2 regions of the Pseudomonas sp. LS44 genome follow, and region 2 is predicted to be linked to the other one. Evidence: predicted binding sites of a transcription regulator. Region 2 holds the regulator's gene; the other holds the start of a gene.
What was found. Region 2 encodes LexA, which represses DNA repair genes until DNA is damaged. Its sites were predicted from a motif close to CTGTNTNNNNANACAG; they were not measured.
Positions count from the first base shown of each region.

Region 1: a site for LexA is predicted at 11,892-11,907, ahead of recN (DNA repair protein RecN). Genes of this name have one in related genera too.

Region 1 covers NZ_CP102830.1:3,571,832-3,586,468, forward strand. Annotated here, with positions in the region: gene ftsH (ATP-dependent zinc metalloprotease FtsH) at 1-399, opposite strand, end outside; partial or broken gene rlmE (23S rRNA (uridine(2552)-2'-O)-methyltransferase RlmE) at 571-1,198, opposite strand; gene yhbY (ribosome assembly RNA-binding protein YhbY) at 1,285-1,599, shown strand; gene NVV93_RS16010 (DUF4149 domain-containing protein) at 1,619-2,008, opposite strand; gene greA (transcription elongation factor GreA) at 2,031-2,507, opposite strand; gene carB (carbamoyl-phosphate synthase large subunit) at 2,504-5,725, opposite strand; gene carA (glutamine-hydrolyzing carbamoyl-phosphate synthase small subunit) at 5,761-6,897, opposite strand; gene dapB (4-hydroxy-tetrahydrodipicolinate reductase) at 7,082-7,885, opposite strand; gene dnaJ (molecular chaperone DnaJ) at 7,945-9,069, opposite strand; gene dnaK (molecular chaperone DnaK) at 9,192-11,108, opposite strand; gene grpE (nucleotide exchange factor GrpE) at 11,206-11,772, opposite strand; gene recN (DNA repair protein RecN) at 11,931-13,604, shown strand; gene fur (ferric iron uptake transcriptional regulator) at 13,668-14,072, opposite strand; gene NVV93_RS16060 (outer membrane protein assembly factor BamE) at 14,170-14,637, shown strand, end outside.
Region 2 covers NZ_CP102830.1:1,658,311-1,672,947, reverse strand. Annotated here, with positions in the region: gene NVV93_RS07540 (peptidoglycan binding protein CsiV) at 1-470, shown strand, start outside; gene NVV93_RS07535 (DEAD/DEAH box helicase) at 477-3,128, shown strand; gene NVV93_RS07530 (S-methyl-5'-thioinosine phosphorylase) at 3,133-3,873, opposite strand; gene nagZ (beta-N-acetylhexosaminidase) at 3,884-4,882, opposite strand; gene NVV93_RS07520 (L,D-transpeptidase) at 4,904-5,428, opposite strand; gene NVV93_RS07515 (TetR/AcrR family transcriptional regulator) at 5,475-6,176, opposite strand; gene lexA (transcriptional repressor LexA) at 6,370-6,978, shown strand; gene sulA (SOS-induced cell division inhibitor SulA) at 6,989-7,459, shown strand; gene NVV93_RS07500 (hypothetical protein) at 7,553-7,786, opposite strand; gene NVV93_RS07495 (DUF6586 family protein) at 7,859-8,380, opposite strand; gene topA (type I DNA topoisomerase) at 8,457-11,066, opposite strand; gene NVV93_RS07485 (DUF1653 domain-containing protein) at 11,179-11,415, opposite strand; gene fadA (acetyl-CoA C-acyltransferase FadA) at 11,502-12,677, opposite strand; gene fadB (fatty acid oxidation complex subunit alpha FadB) at 12,708-14,637, opposite strand, start outside.

The sequences.
Region 1 (14,637 bases), 1.9 Mb from region 2:
CGGACCACCTTTACCACCGGCACCGCCCTGCATCTGGCGCATGAAGAACATGAACACCGCGATGATCACCAGAATCGGGAAGCTGGCGACCAGCAATTGCGTCCAGATGCTCTGCTGCTCAGGCTTTTTGCCTTCGACGACCACGTTGTTATTGATCAGATCACCGATCAAGCCGCGATCTTCGATCATCGGCCGCACAGTGGTGAACGGCTTGCCGTCAGTACCGATGCCACTAATGTTGTAACCGTCGACGGTCACGCGCTGCACGCCACCCTCTTTCACCTGCTCGATGAATTGCGAGTAGTTGAGCGTCTGCGGCTCGCTCGGGCTGGAGAAGTTGTTCATCACTGTCACCAAGACAGCGGCGATGATCAGCCACAAGATCAGATTCTTTGCCATGTCGTTCAATTAGCTACCCTCTGAAGCAGCCCGCGTCCCGAAACGCGGCCTGCATACTGGCTGGTTGTTTACCTGCCTAACTTACTACAAACGCCCACCCCGGGCAGGCGCGGTCTGTAACCCTTTATGAGGCAGTTCCGCCTTGTCAGACCGAAGCAACGCTCCTTTGTTTCACTCTAGTCCGCCGCGGAAACCGCGGGCGAGCATATTGCTCGCGTGAACGGTCACGCGACGACAGGGGTTTGCGCATCTGTACCTTGTCGAATAATTCACGAACCTGCCTGTGGTAAACATCGAAGCCTTCGCCTTGGAAGATCCTGATCAGGAAGTCGCCTCCCGGACGCAACACGCGGCCGGCGAGATCCAGAGCCAGCTCGCAGAGAAATATCGCGCGCAGCTGATCGGCGGCCCTTACTCCACTCATATTGGGGGTCATATCTGAAATCACAAGGTCTACAGGTTTACCACCGACAGCATCGAGGACTTGCATGAGCATCGCATCCTCGGTGAAATCACCCTGAATGAAGGTCACATCAGGGATGCTGTCCATTTCCAAGATATCGGACGCGATCAGCGTGCCTTTGTCACCGATCACTCGACTGGCGACTTGCGACCAGCCGCCTGGCGCAGCGCCGAGGTCGATCACGGTCATACCAGGCCGCAAGATGCGGTCCTTCTCCTGAATCCCCAGCAGTTTATAACTGGCACGCGAACGATAACCGCCCTTCTGCGCCATTTTGACGCAAGGGTCGTCGAAGTGCTCTTTCAGCCAACACTGGCTGGTTTTGGAGCGGGCCACGGGATACCTCGTGATTAGCTGGGCGGTTACCGGGCGCTCGGGTAAACTGGCCGCCGTTTTAACAGATCGGACGCAGGGGTCAGATTATGCCGCTCACTCAGGAGCAGAAGAAACAATACAAATCTATTGGCCACCATCTGAAACCGGTATTGATCGTGGCGGACAATGGCTTGACCGAAGGAGTGATCGCCGAACTGGATCGAGCGCTCAGCGATCACGAACTGATCAAAGTGCAGCTGCGCATCACCGAGCGCGAAGACCGTCTCGCGGTCATCGCCGAACTGTGCAAAGCCGGGCGCGCCGAACTGGCGCAAGTCATCGGCAAAATGGCTCTGCTGTATCGCAAAAATCCCAAGCCGAACAAAAACCTGTCCAACATCAGCCGCTTCAGCGGCATGTAAGCCAAGCACTGGCGCGCGTCTAGCGCGCCCTGCTTCCTGGCACTGGCTGCAGCACGAGCAGCAAACCGCACAACGCCACCACCAGATAATTGAACAGCAGCCAGCGCATGGCCTGCGGCGCTACGGTGTGGACGACGAAATACACCGCCGTCATGACCAGCACTGTCAGCAGCAACTGCGCACGGGTATCGCTGCGCATGCCACGCGTACCGAGCGTCGGCCACAGCACCAGCATTTGCAGCAGCGCGCAAAACGCGGCGAAGCCCATCAGCAGCGGATTCAAGGTATTGGCGACTTCGTCGATCAGCAGCGGCGCCAGACCCATCTTGGTCAAGGCCGGCAGCATAACGAAGTGCAACAGCCACAGGCCGCCGACCCAGAATGTCTGGGCCAGTTGCCAGCTGATCATGGCCGCCTTGGACGAGCGACGATTAAAGATGGCGGACTTCGACAATCTCGTACTCAACCAGACCGCTCGGAGTTTTCACCGCCACCACATCGCCCTCTACCTTGGCAATCAGCGCACGTGCGATGGGTGAGCCTACGGAAATCTTACCCAGCTTGATGTCCGCTTCGTCTTCACCAACGATCTGATAGGTCACGCTTTCGTCGGTCTCGACGTTGGCGATCTCCACGGTAGTGCCGAAGATCACCTTGCCGGTGTGCGCAATGCTCGTCACATCGATTACCACCGCATTCTGCAGGCGACCTTCGATATCGCGAACTCGCGCTTCGACCATTCCCTGCTGCTCGCGGGCAGCATGGTACTCGGCGTTTTCCTTGAGGTCGCCGAGCTCACGCGCGGTGCCGATATCCTGACTGAGCTTCGGCCGTACGATCTTGGTCAGATGCGCCAATTCGTCCTCCAGGGCGCGAGCGCCCTGAACGGTCATAGGGTATTTAGTCATCCTTTGATTCCTGCATGGAGATCCTGCAGCCGGCGCACGGTCTTCTCTGGACCAAACTTAAGCGCCTCACAGATCGCCTGACCACCTGCCAACGTGGTGGTGCAGCAGATCTTGTGCTGCAGGGCATTGCGACGAATGGAGTAGGAGTCCGCGATCGACTGACGGCCTTCGGTGGTGTTGATGATCAGCGTGACTTCGTCATTTTTGATCATGTCGACCACATGCGGACGACCTTCGGTCACCTTATTGACGCGGCGCACCGGCAGGCCGGCGGCCTCGATGATTCGCGCGGTACCGGCAGTGGCCACTACCTCGAAGCCCAGCTCGACCAGATCGCGAGCGACCTGCTCGACCATCGGCTTGTCATCCTCACGGACGCTGATGAACGCGCAACCGCTGGTCGGCAGGATTTCGCTGGCACCCAGCTGAGCCTTGGCGAATGCTTCGGCAAAGCTGTCGCCGACGCCCATTACTTCACCGGTGGACTTCATTTCTGGGCCGAGGATCGGGTCGACGCCCGGGAACTTGGCGAACGGGAATACCGCTTCCTTGACGCTGTAGAACGGCGGAATGATTTCCTTGGTGAAGCCAATTTCTTTCAAGGTCTTGCCCGCCATCACGCGTGCGGCGACCTTGGCCAGCGACTCGCCGATGCACTTGGAAACGAACGGCACGGTCCGCGAGGCACGTGGGTTGACCTCGATGACGAAGATGTCCTCACCCTGCACGGCCATCTGCACGTTCATCAGACCGACCACGCCGAGCTCCAGGGCCATTTTCTTGACTTGGTCGCGGATCTCGTCCTGGATATGGGCCGGCAGCGAGTACGGCGGCAGCGAGCACGCCGAGTCACCGGAGTGCACGCCAGCCTGCTCGATGTGCTGCATGATCGCGCCGATTACCACATCGGTGCCGTCGCAGACCGCGTCGATATCCACTTCGATGGCGCAGTTGAGGAAGTGATCGAGCAGCACCGGGCTGTCGTTCGAGACCTGCACCGCTTCACGCATGTAGCGCTTGAGCTCGTCTTCTTCATAGACGATCTCCATGGCGCGGCCGCCCAGTACATACGACGGGCGCACCACCAGCGGATAACCGATGACCTTCGAGGCACGAATCGCCTCTTCTTCGCTGCGCGCCGTGGCGTTGGCTGGCTGACGCAGGTTCAGGCGCTGGACCATCTGCTGGAAACGCTCGCGGTCTTCGGCGCGGTCGATGGCATCCGGGCTTGTGCCGATGATCGGCACGCCGGCTTCTTCCAGGGCGCGGCACAGTTTCAGCGGGGTTTGCCCGCCGTACTGCACGATCACGCCTTTCGGCTGCTCGACGCGGACGATTTCCAGCACGTCCTCCAGGGTCACCGGCTCGAAGTACAGGCGATCGGAGGTGTCGTAGTCGGTGGAGACAGTTTCCGGGTTGCAGTTGACCATGATGGTCTCGTAACCGTCTTCACGCATGGCCAGTGCCGCGTGTACGCAGCAGTAGTCGAACTCGATGCCCTGGCCGATACGGTTAGGACCGCCGCCGAGAATCATGATCTTGTCGCGCGACGACGGATTGGCCTCGCACTCTTCCTCATAGGTCGAGTACATGTAGGCGGTGTCGGTGGCGAACTCGGCGGCGCAGGTGTCGACGCGCTTGAATACCGGCAGCACTTTCAGCTTGTGACGATGGCTGCGCAGGTTCTTCTCGGTAACGCCAAGCAATTTGGCCAGACGCGCATCGGAGAAACCTTTGCGCTTGAGCTTGCGCATCAGATCGGTGTCGATGCTCGACAGGCCGAGGGTTTGCACCTTCGCCTCGTCCTTGACCAGATCTTCGATCTGCACCAGGAACCATTCGTCGATGTTGGTCAGCTCAAACACCTCCTCGACGCTCTTGCCGGCGCGGAACGCGTCGGCCACGTACCAGATGCGCTCGGCGCCCGGCACGGTCAGTTCGCGCTTGAGGATGTGTTCGCTGTCCGGATTGCTCAGGTCGAGCTTCGGATCGAAGCCGTTGACGCCGACTTCCAGGCCGCGCAGGGCTTTCTGCACCGACTCCTGGAAGGTCCGGCCGATGGCCATGACTTCACCGACAGACTTCATCTGAGTGGTCAGGCGGGCATCGGCCTTGGGGAATTTCTCGAAGGCGAAACGCGGAATCTTGGTAACCACGTAGTCGATCGCCGGTTCGAAGGACGCCGGGGTACGACCGCCGGTGATGTCGTTCTGCAGTTCGTCGAGGGTGTAGCCGACAGCCAGCTTGGCGGCGATCTTGGCGATCGGGAAACCGGTGGCCTTGGAGGCCAGCGCCGAGGAACGCGACACCCGCGGGTTCATCTCGATGACGACCATGCGCCCGGTGTCCGGGCAGATGCCGAACTGCACGTTGGAGCCGCCGGTTTCTACGCCGATCTCGCGCAGGACCGCCAGCGAGGCATTACGCAGGATCTGGTATTCCTTGTCGGTCAGCGTTTGCGCCGGAGCGACGGTGATCGAGTCGCCGGTGTGCACGCCCATCGGATCGAAGTTCTCGATGGTGCAGACGATGATGCAGTTGTCCTTCTTATCGCGGACCACTTCCATCTCGTACTCTTTCCAGCCGATCAGCGATTCGTCGATCAGCAGTTCCTTGGTCGGCGACAGGTCCAGACCACGGGCGCAGATTTCCTCGAACTCTTCACGGTTGTAGGCGATGCCGCCGCCGGTGCCGCCCATGGTGAAGGACGGACGGATGATGCACGGGAAGCCGACTTTATCGAGCACACCATAGGCTTCGTCCATGCTGTGCGCGATCCCGGAAACCGGGCAGGCCAGGCCGATATCTTTCATCGCCTTGTCGAAGCGCGAACGGTCTTCGGCCTTGTCGATGGTGTCGGCGTTGGCGCCAATCATCTCGACGCCGAACTTGGCGAGCACGCCATGGTGCTCGAGGTCCAGCGCGCAGTTCAGCGCAGTCTGGCCACCCATGGTCGGCAGCAACGCATCCGGGCGCTCCTTCTCGATGATCTTGGCCACGGTCTGCCATTTGATCGGCTCGATGTAGGTGGCGTCGGCCATCGACGGGTCGGTCATGATGGTGGCCGGGTTGGAGTTCACCAGGATGACGCGGAAACCTTCTTCCTTCAGCGCCTTGCAGGCCTGGGCGCCGGAATAGTCGAACTCGCAGGCCTGGCCGATGACGATGGGGCCGGCGCCGAGGATCAGGATACTTTTGATGTCTGTACGTTTTGGCATGTCTTTTACTCGAATCCTTGGGTCAGTCGGCAGGCTTAGCGGCGCGCGGCCATGGCTTCGATGAAGCGGTCGAACAGCGGGGCGACGTCATGCGGGCCAGGACTGGCTTCCGGGTGACCCTGGAAGCTGAAGGCGACTTTGTCGGTCCGCTCGATGCCCTGCAGGGTGCCATCGAACAGCGACTTGTGAGTGGCGCGCAGGTTGGCCGGCAGGCTCGCCTCGTCCACGGCAAAACCGTGGTTCTGGCTGGTGATCATCACCACGCCGCTGTCGAGGTCCTGGACCGGGTGGTTGGCACCATGGTGGCCGGTGCCCATCTTCACTGTTTGCGCACCGGAGGCCAGGGCGAGCAGCTGATGGCCGAGGCAGATACCGAAGATCGGGATCTCGGTTTCCAGCACATCTTTGATTGCCTGGATCGCGTAATCGCACGGCTCAGGATCGCCAGGGCCGTTGGACAGGAACACACCGTCTGGATTCAGCGCCAGCACGTCGCTGGCCGGAGTTTGCGCCGGTACCACAGTCAGTCGGCAGCCGCGCGCGACCAACATGCGCAGGATGTTCAGTTTGACCCCGTAGTCGTAGGCGACCACGTGGTATTTCAGATCGGCTGCGGGGATTTCCGGGTGGCTGTCGCTCTCCAGATTCCACACACCGGAACGCCATTCGTATTGCTCGCTGGCGCTGACCACTTTGGCCAGGTCCATGCCTTTCAGACCCGGGAAGCTGCGGGCCAGCTCGAGCGCTTTCTCTTCTGTCGCGTCGTCGCCAACCAGGATGCAACCGTTCTGCGAGCCTTTTTCGCGCAGGATGCGGGTCAGACGGCGGGTATCGATACCGGCGATGGCAACGGTACCGTTCTCCTTCAGGTAATCGGGCAGCGACTGTTTGCTGCGCCAGTTGCTGGCAATCAGCGGCAGATCGCGGATGATCAGGCCAGCGGCCCAGACGCGGTTCGCCTCGGCATCCTCGGGCGTGGTACCGGTATTGCCGATATGCGGGTAGGTCAGGGTTACGATTTGCTGGGCGTAGGAAGGATCGGTGAGAATTTCCTGATAGCCGGTCATGGCAGTGTTGAACACCACCTCGCCGATGGTATGACCATCGGCACCGATGGCTTCGCCGCGAAAGATGCTGCCGTCGGCAAGGGCGAGTATGGCTGGCTTAGTCAAGAAGACCTCCCGTAATCAAGGCATGGAGCAAACGCAGTTTGAAAAAAAGCGGGATGACGTTCGAACCGTCACCCCGCTTTTTTATTTGAGTCATTCTGCGTAACTTTTAGTGGATACACTAAAGCGGGCAGCTTACAGAAAAACCCCTTTTTGGTCTACCGCCATCATGACCGACGGGCGTATCTCAACGTAGACCGAGCACATCCTGCATGTCGTACAGGCCCGCCTGGCGCCCTTCCAGCCACAACGCCGCACGTACCGCACCCTTGGCGAAGGTCATCCGACTGGAAGCCTTATGGGTGATCTCCACCCGTTCACCGTCCGCGGCAAACAGCACGGTATGATCCCCAACGACATCACCGGCGCGCACTGTGGCAAAACCGATGGTCTCGCGCTGGCGAGCGCCGGTCTGCCCCTCACGACCATAGACCGCGACTTGTTGCAGATCGCGTCCTAGCGCCTGCGCCACCACTTCACCCATGCGCAGCGCGGTGCCGGACGGCGCATCGACCTTGTGGCGGTGATGCGCCTCGATGATTTCGATGTCGACATCGTCGCCCAACACCCGTGCCGCGGTATCCAGCAACTTCAGGCACAGATTGACGCCAACGCTGAAGTTGGCCGCGAAGACGATCGGAATCTCTTTGGCCGCCTCACTCAGGCGCTGCTTTTCCTCGACGGAAAACCCGGTGGTACCGATGACCATGGCCTTGCCGGCCTTACGGCAGACGTCCAGATTCTTCAGGGTTACCGAGGGATGGGTGAAATCGATCAAGACATCAAGCTCATCGACCACCCGCTCGATATCCGCCGACAATGGCACGCCGATCCGCCCGATCGCGGCCAGCTCGCCCGCATCCGCACCCACCAGCGTGCTGTCCGGACGGTCGACCGCCGCCGTCAAGCCGGCGCCTTCGGTCTGCTGGATTGCCTCGACCAGAGTCTTGCCCATGCGCCCAGCGGCGCCCATCACTGCAATACGTCGCATATCGTTCAGCTCCTAGCCGCACGCCGCGCCCATTCGGGAGCGCAGCACGCACCGCTCAATCAAACATCGCCAAAGAAGCGTTTGACACCTTCGAACCAGCCACTGGCTTTGGGCGAGTGAGAGTTGTCACCCTGCAACGAACTCCGGAACTCCTCGAGCAGTTCGCGCTGGCGACGATCCAGATGCACCGGCGTTTCCACCGCGACCCGGCACATCAAATCACCCGCGGCACCGCCACGCACTGGCGCCACGCCCTTGCCGCGCAGGCGGAACAGCTTGCCGGTCTGGGTGCCCTCGGGAATTTTCAACTTCACCCGCCCATCCAGGGTCGGCACTTCCAACTCGCCGCCCAATGCCGCATCGGCAAAGCTGATCGGCACATCGCAGTACAGATGCTTGCCGTCGCGCTGGAAGATCGAATGCTCACGCACATTGACGACCACATACAGATCGCCAGCCGGACCACCGTGGGCGCCCGCCTCGCCTTCGCCAGACAAGCGGATCCGGTCGCCAGTATCGACTCCAGCCGGGACTTTGACCGACAGGGTCTTGTGCTCTTCGACCCGCCCCTGGCCGTGACAAGCACCACACGGGTCGCTGATCATCTTGCCGTTGCCATGGCAGCGCGGACAGGTTTGCTGGACCGAGAAGAAGCCCTGCTGCATGCGCACCTGGCCGATACCGCCGCAGGTGGTACAGGTCACTGGGCTGGTGCCTTTCTTGGCGCCCGAGCCCTCGCAAATTTTGCAATTGACCAGGGTTGGCACGCGAATGGTCACCGTCGTGCCGCGTACGGCCTCTTCCAGATCCAATTCGAGGGTGTAGCGCAAATCGCTGCCGCGCTGCATGCCGCCGCGCGAACCGCCACGACCGCCGCCGAAGAAGTCGCTGAACACATCACCGAAGATGTCGGAGAAATTGGCGCCGCCACCAAAGCCCGCGCCGCCACCCATCTGCGGGTCGACGCCGGCATGACCGTATTGATCGAAGGCCGCGCGCTTACTGGCGTCGGACAGCACTTCGTAGGCCTCGTTGGCCTCTTTGAATTTCTCTTCCGACGCTTTGTCGTCGGGATTGCGGTCGGGGTGATGCTTCATCGCCAGGCGTCGGTAAGCCTTTTTCAGCTCCACCTCGCTGGCGCCGCGCTCGACACCGAGCACTTCGTAATAATCGCGTTTGGCCATAACTCATCAACACCTTTAATTCGTCTACCCCAGACACGCCAACGCGGGAGAGAACTCCCGCGCGGCGGATCTTGTCCGCCGAAGCCAGGCTTCAGCGGACAGGGCGAAAGTAAACCGGCGGCTTACTTGTTGTCCTTGACCTCTTCGAACTCGGCATCGACCACATCGTCGGCGCCGCCTTTCGACTCATCCGCTGCATTCGCGGCATCCGCGCCTTGCGGCTGCTCGGCGTACATCTTCTGCGCCAGCGGTGTGGTGGCTTCGGACAGGGCATTCATCTTGGCCTCGATGGCCGCCTTGTCGTCACCCTTGACCGCGACTTCGAGCTCGCCAAGGGCTTTCTCGATGGCAGCTTTCTCGTCTGCGGTCGCCTTGTCGCCCGCTTCGGTGACCATCTTGCGAGTGGCATGCACCAACGCGTCGCCTTGGTTGCGCGCACCGGCCAGCTCTTCGAACTTGCGGTCTTCCTCGGCGTTGACTTCGGCGTCACGCACCATCTGCGCGATTTCATCCTCGGACAGACCGGAGTTGGCCTTGATCACGATCGACTGAGTCTTGCCGGTCGCCTTGTCTTTCGCGCCGACGTGCAGGATACCGTTGGCGTCGATGTCGAAGGTCACTTCGATCTGCGGCACACCGCGCGGCGCCGGCGGGATCTCAGCCAGGTCGAACTTGCCCAACGACTTGTTCTGCGCGGCTTGCTTGCGCTCGCCCTGCAGTACATGGATGGTCACGGCGCCCTGGTTGTCATCAGCCGTCGAGAACACCTGCGACTTCTTGGTCGGAATGGTGGTGTTCTTTTCGATCAGCGCAGTCATCACGCCGCCCATAGTTTCGATACCCAGGGTCAGCGGGCTGACGTCGAGCAGCAGCACGTCCTTGACGTCGCCAGCCAGTACCGCGCCTTGAATGGCGGCGCCCATGGCCACGGCTTCATCCGGGTTGACGTCCTTGCGCGGCTCTTTGCCGAAGAAGTCGCTCACCAGCTTCTGTACCAGCGGCATGCGGGTCTGGCCGCCGACCAGGATCACATCGTGAATCGCGCCCGCGTCGATACCGGCATCCTTCAAGGCGATGCGGCACGGCTCGATGGTGCGCTGCACCAGGTCTTCGACCAGCGATTCCAGCTTGGCGCGGGAAATCTTCACGTTCAGGTGCTTCGGACCGGACGCATCGGCAGTGATGTACGGCAGATTGACGTCGGTCTGCTGCGCCGAGGACAGCTCGATCTTGGCCTTCTCAGAGGCTTCTTTGAGGCGCTGCATGGCCAGCGGATCGCCCTTGAGGTTGATGCCGCTTTCTTTCTTGAATTCGTCGACCAGGTAGTCGATCAGGCGGATATCGAAATCCTCACCACCGAGGAAGGTGTCACCGTTGGTGGCCAGCACTTCGAACTGATGCTCGCCGTCGACTTCGGCGATCTCGATCACCGACACGTCGAAGGTACCGCCGCCCAAGTCATAGACGATCACGGTGTGGTCGCCCTTGGCCTTGTCCATGCCGTACGCCAGCGCAGCCGCAGTCGGCTCGTTGATGATGCGCTTGACGTCCAGACCGGCGATGCGGCCGGCGTCTTTGGTGGCCTGACGCTGACTGTCGTTGAAGTAGGCCGGCACGGTGATCACCGCTTCGGTGACCGGCTCGCCGAGGTAGTCTTCGGCGGTCTTCTTCATTTTTTTCAGGACTTCGGCGGAAATCTGTGGCGGGGCCATTTTCTGCCCTTTGACTTCCACCCACGCGTCGCCGTTGTCGGCCTTGGCGATTTTGTACGGGACCATCTGGATGTCTTTCTGGACCACTTCTTCGTCAAAACGACGACCGATCAGACGCTTCACCGCGTACAGAGTGTTGTGCGGGTTGGTTACCGCCTGACGCTTGGCGGACTGGCCGACCAGAATTTCGCCATCATTGGTGTAGGCGATGATCGACGGCGTGGTGCGCGCGCCTTCAGCGTTCTCGATAACCTTGACGTTGCCGTTTTCCAGAATGGAGACGCAGGAGTTGGTAGTCCCCAGGTCGATACCGATAATTTTGCCCATTTCACTCTCCCGAAACTTGGTTTTGGCCGCGGCCCGCATCGCGGACCCCGGCAGCACTAATTCGCTTGCTTAACAGATGGGGGCCTGATCGCCGATTTCAAGCTTGCTCATTGATCGAAGGTGGCGTACCCGCTGGCGCCTTGCTGACCACCACCATGGCGGGGCGCAGCAGGCGACCGTTAAGCAGATAGCCCTTCTGGAACACCTTGAGCACGCTACCCGGCTCTACGTTGGTGCTTTCCTGCATGGCCATCGCCTGATGGTGCTCGGCATTGAACGGCACACCATGCGGATCAATCGCCTCCAGCTGGTAGCGCTTGAGGGTGTCGTGGAACAGCTTGAGGGTCAGCTCGATCCCTTCGCGAACCGGCTTGAGCGCTTCGTCGTCAGGATTCGATAGTTCCAGGCCACGCTCCAGACTGTCGATCACCGGCAGCAAATCGCCGGCAAACTTCTCCAGGGCGAATTTGTGCGCTTTCTCAACGTCCTGCTCGGCACGCCGGCGCACGTTTTGCAGATCGGCGACAACGCGCAGCGACTGATCCTGGGCCGCCGCCAATTGTTCCTCCAGCACCTGCACGCGGGTCGCGAGCTCATCGCTCGCCGCCTCGGCTGCGGGTTCTACTTCGGGATTCTGGTTATCCAGGATCTGTTCTTCAGCCATGCGTTCCTCCTTAACTAGAGTCTCTTCGCGGGGAATAACCCACTGTTCTGTCCGCCTATATGGGGGCGCAATTTTTCGCTTCAAGTGCAATGCACGGCTTGTCAGGCAGAAAACCACTACTGTATAAATACCCAGCAAAGACCTCTCAGGGGATCGTCATGCTGGTTCATCTCTCTATCCACAACTACGCCATCGTCGAACATCTCGACCTCGAACTGGATCGCGGCATGAGTGTGATTACCGGCGAAACCGGTGCCGGTAAATCGATCATGCTCGACGCCCTGGGCCTGGCCCTGGGCGATCGCGCCGACAGTGGCGCAGTGCGGCCGAGCGCAGACAAAGCCGATATCCTGGCCAGCTTCGATCTGCATGCCATCCCCGAGGCGCGTGCCTGGCTCGCCGAGCGCGACCTGGACATTGACGGTCCGTGCATCCTGCGCCGCGTCATCACCGCCGAAGGTCGTTCGCGTGGCTATATCAATGGCTCGCCCTGCCCACTCGGCGACCTCAAGGCGCTCGGCGAGCTGCTGATCGACATTCACAATCAGCACGAACACCAGTCGCTGCTGAAGCCGGAGACCCACCGCCGCCTACTCGACGAGTACGCCGGCAGCCAGGAGCTCGCTCGCCAGGTGCAGTTGGCCGCGCAACGCTGGCGGCAAACGCGCCAGGAGCTGGAACGCATTTCCAGCGCGGGTGACGAGCAGCGTGCTCGCCATCAATTGCTTAGCTATCAGCTGGAAGAACTGGACAATCTGGGGCTCGGCGAAAACGAGCTGGATCAGCTGGAGCAGGAACACAAAACCCTGGCCAACGCCGAACGACTCCTCGGCGCCTGCCAGCAAGTCCTCGAACAATGCAGCGAAAACGACGCCGGCAATGTGCTCTCAGCACTGACCGGCAGCCTGCAGCGCTTGACCGCTTTCCAGCATCAACCCGGCGCACTGAGTGAAGCGGCCAATTTATTAGCCAGCGCGCAAATTCAGGTCGAAGAGGCAGTCGGCGAACTCAAGCGCTTTCTCGATCATTTCGATGCCGATCCGAAGCGCCAGCAACTGATCGAAGAGCGGCTCGACAGCATCTACACCTTGGCGCGCAAGCACCGCATCCAGCCCGGCGAGTTGGCCGCCTTGCAACAGCAACTTTTCGAAGAGCTGGAAGGCCTGAATGCCGACGATCAGGCCGGTGAACGCCTGACCGACGAGCTGGCCGCCTTTGCGCGCCACTATCAGGAAAAAGCTGACCAACTCAGCGAGCAGCGCCAACAAGCAGCGGCCACCCTAGCCATTGCGGTAGAGCGCGAAATGCAGCAGCTGGGCATGCCCGGCGGCCGCTTCAATATCGAACTGCGCCCCTTAGAGGCCCAAGAGCCACACCCCATCGGGCTCGAACTGGTTGAATTCCTGGTCAGCGCCAACCCGGGTCAACCGCCTAAATCCCTGGCCAAAGTAGCCTCGGGCGGCGAGCTGTCACGCATCAGCCTGGCCATTCAGGTCATCACCGCGCAGACCTCGCGAGTTCCAACCCTGGTGTTCGACGAGGTGGACGTCGGCATCGGCGGCCCCACTGCCGAGGTAGTAGGCCAACTGCTGCGACGCCTGGGCGAACGCGGCCAAGTACTGACCGTTACCCACCTGCCGCAAGTTGCCGCCCAGGGCCATCAACATCTGTTCGTGCACAAGGCCCGCGAGGTCGACGCCACTCACACCGCTGTGGCAAAACTGGATACCGGCGGGCGCATCGAGGAAATTGCCCGCATGCTCGGCGGCCTCGACCTCACCGATGAGTCGCTGGCTCACGCACGCAAAATGGTCAGCAGCGCCAACTCTTGAGAGAAAGCAAAAAGGCGACCCTCAGGTCGCCTTTTTAGTTGCCACAATCGGTAAAAAACCGACTTATCTCTTCTTGCGTACGTACAACACCAGATTGTGATCGACCAATTCGAAACCGTGCTCTTTGACGATTTCTTTCTGGCGCTTTTCGATCTCGCTGTCGAAGAATTCGATCACTTCGCCGCTATCGACGCACACCATGTGATCGTGGTGGCCACCGTCGGCCAATTCGAAGACTGCGTGCCCGCCATCGAAGTTATGACGCACCACCAGACCTGCGGCCTCGAACTGGGTCAATACCCGGTAAACAGTCGCCAGACCAACATCCTCACCAGCCTCCATCAGTGCTTTGTAGACATCTTCCGCACTCATGTGGCGCTGCCCGGTGGAGTCGAGCATTTGCAGAATTTTGACCCGCGGCAGGGTCACTTTCAGGCCAGCTTTGCGTAGTTCGCTATTTTCAACCATGGTGAGCTTTCTCGTGGCGGCTGGTTCGCAGCAGCCTTCAATACGGGTATGATCGGTGGTCAAGTTGCCCAGCCAAGATAGTGGAAGTCACCCACCGATGCAAAACACCAAGCTCATGCTGACTGGTCTCACCCTTGTGGGACTGCTCGCACTCGCCGGCTGTTCGTTCCCCGGGGTTTACAAAATCGACATTCAACAGGGCAATGTCGTTACACAAGACATGATAGACCAGTTGAAGCCCGGAATGACCCGTCGGCAAGTGCGGTTTATCATGGGCAATCCGCTGATCAGCGACACCTTCCACGCCAATCGTTGGGACTACCTGTACAGCATCCAACCTGGTGGCGGCCAGCGCCAGCAAGAGCGCATGAGCGTCATCTTCAGCGACAACGACCAGTTGGCCGGCCTCTCAGGCGACTTCATGCCGGGCGTCAGCCGCGACCAAGCAATCCTGGGCCAGGATGGCACCGTCACCCCGGCGCCGCAGGCCCAGCCCAGCGAAGCGCCAAAGGCTGAAGAACCGGCCAAACCCGGCTCAACCCTTGAGCAGATTCAGCGCGATGTC
Region 2 (14,637 bases):
CGGTGGCCGATGGTCAGTACCTGATCGAACTGATCATTTTCCGCCAGGCCGGTGAGCCCGTGCCCGCCAGCCAGCCGGCACCGGACGACTGGGCCGGTGGCGCGCAGTCGATCGCCGGCACTGAACGCGGTACCGCGCTGGATGGCGAAGCCGCCAAGCTGAGCCCTAACGCGGGTTATGAGGTGTTGCTGCACAAGGCGTGGGCACAGAATCTGTCCGCCGTACCGAGCAAAGTGGCGCTCAGCTCCGGCGACCAGCACTTCGGCCATTTCCCGGTAGAAGGCACGGTCAGCCTCACCCAGGTGCGCTTCACCGACGCGACTGTGGAGTTCTGGATCAACCAGTTCGACGCCGACGGCCTGCTGACCGGCAGCGAGCGCCTGAAGCAAAGCACCCGTCTGAAGAATGGTGAACTGACCTATCTCGATCACTCCAATCTCGGCGTGCTGATCAAGATCGTGCCGCTCTAAGCACCGATGGACACTCTGGCGGCGTTCGTCGCACGTCTGCGCAGCCTGCCGTGGACCGACGCCTTCGACGCCGCGACCCTGCAGCGCGGCGTCGGCTACGCGAACCAAGGCCACCCGCGCTTTGCCGAGCTGCGCGACGGGCAACTGATCGCCAGCTGTCTGGGCTCGGGCGATCAGCTCTACCGCCAGCGCATCCGCCTGCAATACCCCAGCGATCCGGTGATTGGCTTCTGCACTTGCCCGGTCGGCTACAACTGCAAGCATGTCGCCGCGGTGTTACTGGAGCTGCAGCAAACATCCGAGCAGCCGGCCACCGCCGGCCTGCCGGAGCGGCGCATCGATGATCTACAACCGGCGCCGGTGCTGAGTCTCGGCAGCCTGCTGCATACCCAATACGACTTGCGTAGCCGGCGCATGCAACGCAGTCAGCAGCACCGCGCGGGCCTGGCGTTCGACTATGCGGACTACCGGGCACACGGTAAATCCAAGGACGCGACGATCCGCCGCAACGTGGACGGCGAAACGCTCTGCATCGTCCGTCATCCCCAGGCCGAGCAAGCGCTGCGTAACACCCTGCAGCAACTCGGCTTTCGCGTCGCCCTGCGGCAAAGCCAAGCCCTGCCACCCGACTCGGCAGAAATGTTCGAGCTGCCGGGTGAAGACGCCTGGCTGCACTTCGTTCAGCAGCAGTTGCCGGTATTGCGTGAGCAGGGTTGGCAGATCGAGATCAGCCCTAGTTTCAGCTTCGATCTCAGTCCGATCGATACCTGGTACGCCGATCTCGATGAATCTCCCGAGCACGACTGGTTCGACCTCGAGCTGGGCATCGTCGTCGAAGGTCAGCGCATCAGCCTGTTACCAGTGCTGCTGCGCCTGATCCGCAGCACACCCGAACTGCTCAGCGCGGAAAGCCTGGCCCTGCGCGGCGATGACGAAATGCTTCATGTGCAGCTCGACGCGCAGCGCTCGGCGGACGGTCAACCGCTGCAGGTGGTGCTGCCCTTCGCGCGCCTCAAGCCGGTATTCGCCACGCTGGGCGAGCTGTATCTGCGCGATCAACCGCCGGGCGCCAATCTGCGCCTCGCCGCACCAGACGCCGCGCGCTTGAGCGGTCTGGAAGGCCTGGAACTGGAGTGGCGTGGCGGCGAACAACTACGCGAGTTCGCCCACAAGCTGCACGAGAGCGCGCGTAACGTCGTTCAGCCCCCGGCAGGTCTGAACGCGACCTTGCGGCCGTACCAGCTAGAAGGCCTGAGTTGGATGCAGATCCTGCGCGAGTTGGGTGCCGGCGGCGTGCTGGGCGATGACATGGGGCTGGGTAAAACCCTGCAAAGCCTGGCGCATCTGCTCGTCGAAAAGCAGGCCGGGCGCCTCGATCGACCGGCGCTGGTGGTCATGCCCACCAGCCTGATTCCCAACTGGCAAGACGAAGCCGCGCACTTCGCCCCGCAGCTGCGCGTGCTGACCCTGCAAGGCCCGCAGCGACACACGGACTTTGCTCGTCTGGGCGACTACGACCTGCTTCTCACCACCTATGCACTACTCCCCCGCGACATTCAGCAGCTGCGTGAGCAACCCCTGCACGTGCTGATTCTCGACGAAGCGCAGTTCATCAAAAACCCCACCAGCAAGGCGGCCCATGCGGCACGCGAGCTGAACGCCCGGCAGCGCCTGTGCTTGACCGGCACGCCGCTGGAAAATCATCTCGGCGAACTCTGGTCGCTGTTTCATTTCCTCATGCCCGGCTGGCTGGGCGACAGTAAACAGTTCACCCGCGACTACCGCACGCCCATCGAAAAGCACGGCGATCACGCCCGCCTCGTGCATCTGAAGGCGCGGATCAAACCGTTTCTGCTGCGCCGCACCAAGGAAGAGGTGGCCAAGGAATTACCGGCCAAAAGCGAAATCGTCCAGTGGATCGAACTCAGCGAAGCGCAACGTGATGTCTATGAAACGGTGCGGCTGGCCATGGATCGCAAGGTCCGCGAAGAAATCCAGCGCAAGGGCCTGGCCCGCAGCCAGGTAGTGATTCTCGACGCGCTGCTCAAGCTACGTCAGGTCTGCTGCGACCTGCGCCTGGTCAAACAGGACGCGCCACGGCGCAAGGCCGGCAGTCATTCGAGCAAACTCGATAGCTTGATGGAGATGCTCAGCGAACTGCTCGCCGAAGGCCGCCGCGTCCTGCTGTTCTCGCAGTTCACCTCAATGCTGGCTCTGATCGAGGAGGAGCTGCAGCGGCGTGGGCTGACTTACGTGCAAATCACCGGCGCCACGCGGGATCGGCGCACCCCGGTGCAACGCTTCCAACAGGGCGAGGTGCCGCTGTTTCTGATCAGCCTGAAGGCGGGCGGCACCGGGCTCAATCTAACCGCGGCGGACACCGTGATCCACTACGACCCGTGGTGGAATCCGGCTTCGGAAAACCAGGCTACCGATCGCGCCTACCGGATCGGCCAGACCAAGCCGGTATTCGTCTACAAATTGATTGCTCGCGGCACGGTCGAAGAAAAGATCCAGCAGCTACAACAGCACAAGGCCGCCCTGGCCGCTGGAGTACTGAGTGGCGATGCCAGCTCCGACTGGCAGATCCAACCCGGTGATATCGATGCCCTGCTCGCCCCACTGCCTGGCACGGCCAGCGCGCGCGCGAACAGCTAGCGACTCAAGCGGCGCTCAGCGCCCTGCCCAGAACGGCCTTGATCTGGTCGATCCCGTCGCCCAGGGCTCGTTCGATGTCAGCCATGCTGATCAGTCCGGAAGAGCGTCCCGCTGCCGGATTGACCACCAACGCCAGGCACGCGTAGGGCAGTTCCAATTCGCGCGCTAGCGCCGCTTCCGGCATTCCGGTCATGCCGACGATATCGCAGCCATCGCGCTCCAGTCGGTCGATCTCCGCCGCCGTCTCCAGGCGCGGACCTTGGGTGCAGGCGTACACGCCGCGCTCGCTGTGAGCGAATTGCTCGGCGCGCAGCGCGTCGATCAGGCGCTGGCGCAACGGCTCGTCGTAGGGATAGCTGAAATCGACATGGGTGACGTGATCGAGAATCCCTTCAAAAAAGGTCTGCTCGCGGCCGAAGGTGTAATCGATGAGCTGATGCGGCACACACAAATGCCCCGCCCCCATCTGCCTGTGAATTCCACCCACTGCATTGACCGCCAACACCGCCTGCGCGCCGCACTGCTTGAGCGCCCACAGGTTGGCGCGGTAATTCACCTGGTGCGGCGGAATCCGGTGGGGATGGCCGTGGCGCGCAACGAACAACACCTCACGACCGGCGAAGTCACCGCGCAGCAACGGCGCCGATGGCGCGCCATACGGCGTATCGACGTTCAGCGCGGCGGTGATGGTCAAGCCTTCCAGCTGGGTCAGACCGGTACCGCCGATAATCGCGTGGACTGTCATGGTGGGAACCTCAATCGATCAATTGGGCAGCCCGCAAGGCGCCAGTAGCCGCCAGCCAGCGGGGATCCTGGCGATATTCCGTAGAGGCAACGGCCTGGCCACGCATCCGCGCCAAGCGGGCCGGCGGCTGGACATCCAGACGTTGCAGCGCGCTGAGCGCCAGTTCGGCCGCCGCGCGGTCATTGCAGACCAGGCCCATGTCACAACCCGCAGCCAGTGCCGCCTCAATGCGATTGGCGGCATCACCGACCACATGAGCGCCGGCCATGGACAAGTCATCGCTGAAAATCACGCCATCGAAGCCCAGCTCGCCGCGCAGGATGTCCTGCAGCCAGCGCCGTGAGAAGCCGGCCGGCTGCGCATCCACCTGCGGATAGATGACATGCGCCGGCATCACCGCCGCCAACTGCTGGCTGAGCAGCGCGAACGGCTGCAAGTCGTTGGCGCGAATCTGTTCCAGGCTGCGCTCGTCGGTCGGGATGGCAACATGGGAATCGGCTTCAGCCCACCCATGTCCAGGGAAATGCTTGCCCGTCGCCGCCATACCGGCAGCGTTCATGCCGCGGATAAACGCCCCGGCAAGTGCCGCCGCGCGCTGCGGGTCGCCCTCGAATGCACGGCTACCGACCACCGCGCTACGTTGGTAGTCGAGATCGAGCACTGGCGCGAAACTGAGATCGAGACCGACCGCCAGCACTTCGGTCGCCATCAGCCAGCCGCAGTGCTCGGCCAACACCTCGGCATCGACGTTATCGGCGATCGCCCGCATCGCCGGCAGCCGCACGAAACCTTGGCGCAACCGCTGCACCCGTCCGCCTTCCTGATCCACCGCCAACAACAGCTCGGGGCGCACCGCACGGATCGCCGCCGTCAACTCGCGCACCTGGCGCGGATGCTCGATGTTGCGGGCGAACAGAATCAATCCGCCGACTTGCGGCTGTCGAAGAATCTGCCGGTCTTCAGCAGTCAGCCAAGTACCGCCGACATCCAGCATCAATGAGCCTTGCAGGCTTGAAGTCATAGAAAATCCTTAAACGAGTTCGATCGCAGCCCACTGCGGGCACGACGCTTCTTCAATCTGTACGGCGCAGTGAACGGGTACACGCGGGAAGAGCTTGAGCAGATCGGCATTCCGCAAACGAATGCATCCATGTGACAGCGGAACGCCCAAGGGTTCGCTGTCCGGCGTGCCATGCAGATAGATATAGCGACGAAACGTATCCACCGCACCGAGTCGATTGCGACCAGGCTCGCAGCCGCTGAGCCAGAGAATCCGCGTGAGTATCCAGTCACGACCGGGGAACTGCTCGCTCAGCGCCGTCGACCAGACCTCGCCAGTCCAGCGCCGACCGCGCAACACGGCGCCCTCTGGCAAGCCCGCGCCGATCATCGCACGCACTTGATGCCGCCCACGGGGCGTGCAGCCGGAGCCGTTGAGTTCGCCAACGCCATTCAACGCAGTGGAAACCGGCAGACGCAGCAACAGGCGCCCTTCGGCAAAGCCGTAGAGGCACTGGTCAGCAATTGAAATGTGCAGAAAATCGAGGGATGGCATGGGCGCCAAGCTTAGCCGATCAGCTCAGCCGCGCCCATCGCGAACATCATGCCTTGGCTGGCGCGGCCGCCTTGCTGCGTGGTTTCAACTGCGCGTTGGCCAATGTCTCATCGGCAATTCCCGTCTCTGCCCGCATCGCTGCCGCCAGGAAAGGCACCATCAGGCGCATCACCTGTTCGATGGAGGTACTGACGCCGAAATCCTCCTCGGCGATTGCGCGCAATGCCTTGATGCCAGACATGCTGAACGCCGCCGCACCGAGCATAAAGTGAATACGCCAGAACAACTCCACCGGCGGAATCCGCGGCGCCGACTCCTGAACCAGCGACAGATAACGACGAAATAGCTTGCCGTAGACATCGTCCAGGTAACGCCGCAAGTGCCCCTGGCTTTGGCTAAAGGCCAATCCGAGCAACCGCATGAAGATCGAAAGGTCATCGCCGCTGCGCGGTTTCACCGCCAACGCCTGCTCGACCACCATCTCGAGCATTTCCTCGAGAGTGACTTTTTCGGCCCGGGCTTGGCGGCGGTCCAGTTCGCGCTCGAGACTGATGCAAAAAGGCCCGAGGAAGCGTGAAAACACGGCTTGAATCAGCGCTTTTTTGGAGCCGAAGTGATAATTCACCGCCGCCAGATTGACTCCGGCTTTGCTGGTGATCAAACGCAAAGAGGTTTCAGCGAAACCTTTTTCCGCGAATAACTGTTCTGCTGCGTCGAGAATGCGCTCGACGGTTTCCGACTGGGCCATGCCATTCACACCCTAACAAACACTTGTTTGAAACATACGTAGCGGGCGCTGCGCTTGTCAAGGCGGCATACGGGCGCCATGCACACGCGCATATAACAAAATTCCTAAAAACCATCTCTTGGCAAGGGATTGCCAAGCGCTTTTCACTGTATATAATCCCAGTCACTGTATAAAAAGACAGAGCGCTCCCGACATGCTGAAACTAACGCCACGCCAAACCGAGATTCTCGAGTTCATCAAGCGTTGCCTGGAAGATAACGGCTACCCGCCAACGCGCGCCGAAATCGCCCAGGAACTTGGTTTCAAATCGCCCAATGCCGCCGAAGAACATCTCAAGGCACTGGCCCGCAAGGGCGCTATCGAGATGACCCCAGGCGCCTCACGCGGCATCCGCATCCCCGGCTTCGAGCCCAACAGCGAGGAAGAAGGCCTGCCTATCATCGGCCGTGTAGCGGCTGGCGCCCCAATGCTCGCCCAACAGCATGTCGAAGACGCGTGTCGAATCAATCCCACCTTCTTCCAGCCGGCCGCCGACTATCTGCTTCGGGTTCGCGGCATGAGCATGAAAGACATCGGCATTCTCGACGGCGACTTGCTCGCTGTACACACCACTCGCGAAGCGCGTAACGGCCAGATCGTCGTTGCCCGTCTGGATGACGAGGTGACGGTGAAGCGCTTCAAGCGTGAAGGCAATAAAGTTTGGTTGATCGCGGAAAATCCTGAGTTCGCGCCCATCGAAGTGGATCTGGAAACCCAGGAGCTAGTCATCGAAGGTTTGAGTGTCGGCGTAATACGCCGCTAGAGGAGGCTTTATGCAGTTCCCGCAGTCGCTCAGTCGTACCCAGCTACCGCTGTTTGACGCCTTTCTGGCGCAACCGGCAGCACCTCTACCTGATGAAATTACTAATGTCTGGATCGATGAACCGGACACGTTCAGCGAGATGTCTTTGCGCGGCGCGGTGGGCAACCGCTTGCATCTGCTCGCCCCGATCCTGCGAGAGCTGAGTGAAAATCTGGATGCCCGGTGGCTAACGCTGATTGCACCACCGGTCAGCCTCACTCAAGCCTGGCTGCGCGATGCGGGCCTGAATCGTGAACGCATTCTGATTCTACAGCCGGGCCACGGACAGAACGCCTTGGAGCTGGCCTGCGAGGCATTGCGCCTGGGCCGCAGCCACACCGTGGTCAGTTGGTTACACCCGCTTCACAGCCCCGCGCGCCAGCAACTGGCCGCCGCCGCCCGCCAAGGTGGCGCGCAAAGTCTGAATATCAGTCTGGGCTAACGAAAAGCCGAGAGCTCGGCCTCCCCCGGCACAAGGATGTGCCACCCTCTTTACGCCAAAAATTAACGCCAGTCACCCGACACTTGTGCATGCTCAATGCAGTACATGCGGACCTTCATCGCGCTCGAAATCACCTTCGGCCAATCGCCCGGCCATCTGCAAGCCGACATTCAGCATCGCCTTGGCCACTTCGATGTGATGTCCCTGCAGAAAAGCTTTCGCATCGCCGGAAAAATCCAGCGTTACCAGCGCCTCTTGGTCTTCGGCGCGACGCAGGGCGATACGACCATCGGGTAGTTCTACGATTTCAAGAAAGGATGTCGACATCAGAACCTCCGAAAAAAGGCCGAAATTGTATCAGCCGAACGAGGCTCTTCCCTAGTCCGTACGCCGAGTGGCTCAGCATTCACTGAGGGACTCACGAAACCGCAGCGCCAGGATTTTCAGCTGCTGACGCCATTCTTCCAGCTCTTCGAGGGCCAAGGCCGGGGGCGCCTCGTCTTCCAAGCTAACCGCAGTGATCAGCGGCAACGTTGGATCAACCTTGGTCTTTTTAGGCTCATGCGGAGGCTGGAACAAAGCCGCATAGGCAGCCAACAGCCGCGCCAGCCACGTTTCCGACTGCTGCGCGAGCTCTACCAATTCAGCCAGTTCCGGACTCGGTGCCTGATTCAGCACCTCGGACGTCAGAAACAGCTCGGCACGTGGCACATGGCTCTGCGGCAACCGGTAGTAACCGGCAATCTCATGACACAGGCCAAGCAACGCGCCGTATAGATGGAACAGCGATGCTTCGCGCTCGGCATGAATCAGGGCCTGGGCATTCATTGCCCGCCCCTCTTGCGCCTGCCGCCAGCTATTCAGCGCCAGGCCTGCGAAATACAGTTTCTGGTTAGTGCGGGTATACAACTCATGGGCCATCTGCAGCGCCCTCCAAGTAGAGGCATTCACTATACGCGCGCGGGCAAAGCCTCAACGCGCGTTTATCCGATAGCGTCTAGCGCTTGTCTTCGACTTTCCAGGCGCCATTGCTGTAGAAGGCACGCCAACCGGTCGGCTTGCCATCGACCTCGGATTGCACGTATTGCTCTTTGGTCTTGCGGCTGAAGCGGATGACTGCCGGTCGCCCTTCCGGATCTTTTTTCGGCGCTTCCAAGAGGAAGTGGTACTTCGAATCCAGCTCATCTTTATGCGGGATCAGTTCCAGTACCAATGGCGCCCGCGTCTCCCGATTCTTCGGGAATTGGCTGGCCGCCAGGAACAAACCGGAAGCCCCGTCTCGTAGCACGTAGGTGTCGTTGACCTTTTCACACTTGAGCTCCGGCATTTTGACCGGGTCGATCTTCGGTGGCGCAGCTTCACCGCTCTTCAGCAGTTTGCGGGTGTTCTTGCACTCGGTATTGGTGCAACCGAAGAACTTGCCGAAACGCCCGGTCTTCAACTGCATTGCACTACCGCACTTGTCGCATTCCAGACTCGGGCCTTCATAACCCTTGATGCGGTACTGACCTTCTTCGATTTCGTAACCCGCACAATCGGGGTTGTTGCCGCAGATATGCAGCTTGCGCTTCTCATCGAGCAGATAGGCATCCATCGCCGTGCTGCAGATCGGGCAACGATGCTTGCCGAGCAGCACGCGCGACTCGGATTCACCCTCGTCATCCGCCGCAACTTCATCGCCCGGGATCAGATTGACAGTCGCCTTGCAGCGCTCTTTCGGCGGCAACGCATAACCCGAACAACCCAGGAATACGCCGGTGGAAGCGGTGCGAATCATCATCGGCCGACCACAATCCTTACAGGCGATGTCGGTCAACGTCGGCTGATTGGCACGCATGCCGGTGTCGCTGGTTTCCGCCAGTTCAAGCTTCTTCTTGAAGTCGCCATAGAACTCGTCGAGCACATGCTTCCAGTCACGCTCGCCTTGGGCGACGTCGTCAAGATGCTCTTCCATGCCGGCGGTGAAGCCGTAATCCATCAGGTGCGAGAAGCTTTCGCTCAAGCGCTCGGTGACGATATCGCCCATCTTCTCGGAATAGAAACGGCGATTCTGCACCGCGACATAACCGCGATCCTGAATGGTCGAGATGATTGCCGCGTACGTCGATGGGCGACCGATGCCGCGCTTTTCCAACTCCTTGACCAGGCTAGCTTCGGAGTAACGCGCCGGCGGCTTGGTGAAGTGCTGACTGGGATCGAGCTTGAGCAGTTTGAGCGCTTCGCCCTGATCCATTTCTGGCAGCACGTCGTCATCGCCAGGCTTGCTCTGCTGCGGCAAGGCACGGGTATAACCGTCGAACTTGAGGATGCGGCCTTTGGCGCGCAATTCGAATTCACTGGCCTTAACACTGACACTGGTGGACAGATATTCCGCCGGTGGCATCTGGCAAGCGACAAATTGGCGCCAGATCAGGTCGTACAGGCGCTCGGCATCGCGCTCCATGCCGGTCAACTGGGTCGGTTTGAGGTTGACGTCGGACGGGCGAATCGCTTCGTGCGCTTCCTGCGCGCCTTCCTTGCTGCTGTACACGTTCGGGTTAGCGGGCAGGTATTTCTTGCCGAACTCCCCCTCGATGAAGTCACGCACCATGCTCACGGCATCGGCCGAGAGGTTGGTCGAGTCGGTACGCATATAGGTGATATAGCCGGCCTCATAGAGACGCTGGGCCATCATCATGGTCTTCTTCACGCCGAAGCCGAGGCGGTTACTCGCCGCTTGCTGCAACGTGGAGGTGATAAAAGGTGCGGAAGGCTTGCTGCTGGTCGGCTTGTCTTCGCGTTTGATCACGCTATAGCTGGACGCCTTGAGCTTCTCCAGCGCGGCGGTGGCCTGAGACTCATTCAGCGGTTTGAAGGCTTCGCCATTTTGCCGAGCGACTTCGAAGCGCACGTTGGCGCCCTTGGCCGTGCCCAGATCCGCATGGATCTCCCAGTATTCCTCAGGCACGAACGCGCGAATTTCTTTCTCGCGCTCGACGACCAGCTTCACCGCTACCGACTGCACGCGGCCGGCGGAAAGGCCGCGGGCGATCTTCTGCCACAGCAGAGGGGAAACCATGTAGCCCACCACGCGATCGAGGAAGCGTCGCGCCTGCTGGGCATTGACCCGGTTGATATCCAGCTCGCCCGGTTGCGAGAACGCTTCCTGGATCGCCTTCTTGGTGATTTCGTTGAACACCACGCGCTTGTAGCGGCTGTCATCGCCACCAATGGCTTCGCGCAGGTGCCAAGCGATGGCCTCCCCTTCGCGATCCAAGTCGGTTGCGAGATAGATGGTGTCGGCATCCTTGGCCAGGCGGCGCAATTCCTCGATCACCTTTTCCTTGCCAGGCAGGATCTCGTACTTGGCTTTCCAGCCATGCTCGGGATCGACGCCCATGCGCGTGAACAACTGGCGCTTGGCTTTTTCCTTGGGCGACAGCACCGGTGCCTCGCCTGCAGCAGCCTTGCCGCGCTTGGCTGGCTCTTTGCTGGCACTGGCCGAACCGCTGGTAGGCAGGTCACGGATATGGCCGATGCTCGACTTCACCACGTACTGGTTACCCAGATACTTGTTGATGGTCTTGGCCTTGGCCGGGGATTCCACGATGACCAGCGATTTGCCCATGGATCGGAAAGTTCCTGAATTTAAGAAATTAAAGGCGGGGTGTCTGAAGCGGCACCGCTATATATAGTGGCGACTGAGGCAAGGTCAAGCGCAGGGCTTGCCCGGTCGACTCTCAGGGCCGCGCGAACAAGTCAGGTTCGGCTTGTACCAGAGCAAAGCGCTGAATGGTGCAACCGTCCACTTCCAGGGTCCCGCAGAACATACTCAGCGGCCGCACCCACAAGCCGTACTCGCCATATAACGCCTGGTAAACCACCAGCTCTTCCTCGGTTTCGGAATGGCGCGCGGTACCGATGACGCGGTATTCGGGGCCCTTGTAATGACGATATAGACCGGGCTGCAATGACATGCTGAGTATCCAAACGGCGGAATATTAAAAACGAGCAGAAATGAAAACCGGGGCACTCGGCCCCGGCTTTCACACCTCGTTGCGCGTTAGATGCGCTCGAAGATGGTGGTGATTCCCTGGCCGAGGCCCACACACATGGTGGACACGCCGAAAGTACCACCGTTCTGCTTCATCACGTTCAGCAGGGTACCGGAGATACGCGCACCGGAACAACCGAACGGGTGACCCAGGGCGATAGCGCCACCATGCAGGTTGACCTTCTGCTCCATTTTGTCGAGCAGCTTCAGGTCCTTCAGAACCGGCAGAGCCTGGGCAGCAAAGGCTTCGTTGAGCTCAACGAAATCGATGTTATCCATGGTCAGGCCAGCGCGCTTGAGCGCCTTCTGGGTGGACGGTACCGGGCCGTAACCCATGATCGCCGGATCGACACCGGCCACGGCCATCGCCCGCACCACGGCCAGCGGCTGGATGCCGAGGTCTTGAGCGCGCTGAGCGGACATCACGATCATGCAGGAAGCGCCGTCAGTGATCTGCGAGGACGTACCCGCAGTCACGGTGCCGCCTTTCGGGTTAAACGCCGGCTTCAACGCAGCCAGGCTTTCCAGGGTGGTTTCCGGACGGATGGTCTCGTCGAAGTCGAACACCTTGAGGAAGCCGTTCTCGTCGTAGCCTTGCATCGGGATGATTTCATCCTTGAACTTGCCTTCGACGGTGGCCTTGTGTGCCAGACGGTGCGAACGCTCACCGAACGCGTCCTGCTGCTCGCGGCTGATGCCATGCATCTTGCCAAGCATCTCCGCAGTCAGACCCATCATGCCCGAAGCCTTGGCGGCGTACAGGGACAGGTGCGGGTTCGGATCGACGCCATGCATCATGCCGACGTGGCCCATGTGCTCCACGCCGCCGACGACGAACACGTCGCCATTGCCGGTCTGGATCGCTTGCACGGCAGTGTGCAGCGCGCTCATCGACGAACCGCACAGGCGGCTGACGGTTTGACCGGCGGCCGTGTGTGGAATCTGGGTCATCAGCGACGCCATGCGCGCGATGTTCCAGCCTTGTTCCAGGGTCTGGTTGACGCAGCCCCAGATCACATCTTCCACTTCAGCCGGGTCTAGCTTGGTGTTGCGGGCCAGGACGCCACTGATCAGGTTCGCCGACATGGTCTCGGCACGGGTGTTGCGGTGCATGCCGCCTTTGGAACGACCCATCGGGGTACGACCGAAGTCGACAATGACTGCATCTCTAGGATTCAGGCTCATAAATTCACTCTCGCTCTGTTCGTTCCGCGATTAACCGAAAAACTTCTGGCCGTTTTTGGCCATTTCGCGAAGCTTGGCGGTCGGGTAGTACAGCGCACCCAGCTCGGCATATTTGTCGGCCAGGGCGACGAATTCGGCTACACCGACGCTGTCGATGTAACGCAGTGCACCACCGCGGAAGAGCGGGAAGCCGATGCCGTAGATCAGGCCCATATCGGCCTCGGCAGCGGTTTCGACGATGCCGTCTTCCAGGCAACGAACAGTTTCCAGGCACAGCGGAATCATCATGAAATTGATGATGTCCTCGTCGGTCACTTCACGCTGTTCGGTGACGATCGACTTGAGCAGCTCGTAGGCGGCTGGATCCTGCACTTTCTTCGGCTTGCCACGCTTGTCCATCTCGTAAGCGTAGAAACCTTTGCCGTTTTTCTGACCCAGACGATTGGCTTCGTACATCACGTCGACGGCCGTCTTGCCTTCCACGGCCATACGGTCCGGGAAGCCTTCAGCCATGACGTCGCGGCCATGATGGCCGGTGTCGATACCGACCACGTCGGACAGATAAGCCGGGCCCATAGGCCAGCCGAACTTCTCCATCACCTTGTCGATGCGCACGAAGTCGACACCGAAGGACAGCAGCTTGGAGAAGCCGCCGAAGTACGGGAACAGTACGCGGTTGACCAGGAAGCCCGGGCAGTCGTTGACCACGATCGGGTTCTTGCCCATTTTCTTGGCGTAGGCAACGGTGGTGGCCACGGCCACATCGCTGGACTTCTCGCCGCGAATAACTTCAACCAGCGGCATCATGTGCACCGGGTTGAAGAAGTGCATGCCGACGAAGTTTTCCGGACGCTTGAGGGCTTTGGCCAGCAGGCTGATGGAAATGGTCGAAGTGTTGGATGCGAGGATGGTGTTCTCACCCACCACGCCTTCCACTTCAGCCAGCACCGCTTGCTTGACCTTCGGATTCTCGACCACGGCTTCGACGACGAGGTCGACGTTGCCGAAATCACCGTAGGACATGGTCGGGCGAATGGCGTTGAGGGCTTCGGCCATCTTCGCCGGAGTCATGCGGCCTTTCTCGACACGCTTGCCGAGCAGCTTGGATGCTTCGTTCAGGCCCATCTGGATACCGTCTTCACGGATATCCTTCATCAGAATCGGCGTGCCTTTGGACGCGGACTGGTAGGCGATACCGCCACCCATGATCCCAGCACCCAGTACGGCGGCCAGCTTCACATCACGTGCGATTTCGTCGTGCTGCTTGGCTTTTTTCTTCAGTTCCTGATCGTTCAGGAACAGGCCGATCAGGCTGTCCGCGACCGAAGTCTTGGCCAGTTTGACGAAACCATTGGCTTCCACTTCCAGCGCTTTGTCGCGACCGAAGTTGGCGGCTTTCTGAATGGTTTTGATCGCTTCGACCGGCGCCGGGTAGTTCGGGCCCGCCTGGCCGGCGACGAAACCTTTCGAGGTTTCGAACGCCATCATCTGCTCGATGGCATTGAGCTTGATCTTTTCCAGCTTCGGTTGACGCTTGGCTTTGTAATCCAGCTCGCCGGAAATGGCGCGCTTGACCAGGTCCAGAGCGGCTTCCTTGAGTTTGTCGGCCTTGACCACTGCATCCACAGCGCCAATTACCAGCGCGTCGGCGGCCTTGTTTTCCTTACCGGAAGCAATCCACTCGATGGCGTTGTCGGTACCGATCACGCGCGGCAGGCGCACGGTGCCGCCGAAACCGGGATAGATGCCCAGTTTGACTTCAGGCAGACCAACCACGGCACGCTCGGCCATGACGCGGTAATCCGCAGCCAGACACATCTCGAAACCGCCACCGAGGGCGATGCCGTTGACGGCGACTACGGTCGGAACATTGAGGTCTTCGAAGTCGCTGAAGATCTTGTTGGCTTCGAGGTTACCCGCAACCAGCTCTTCATCCGACAGCTTGAAATTTTCAGTGAAT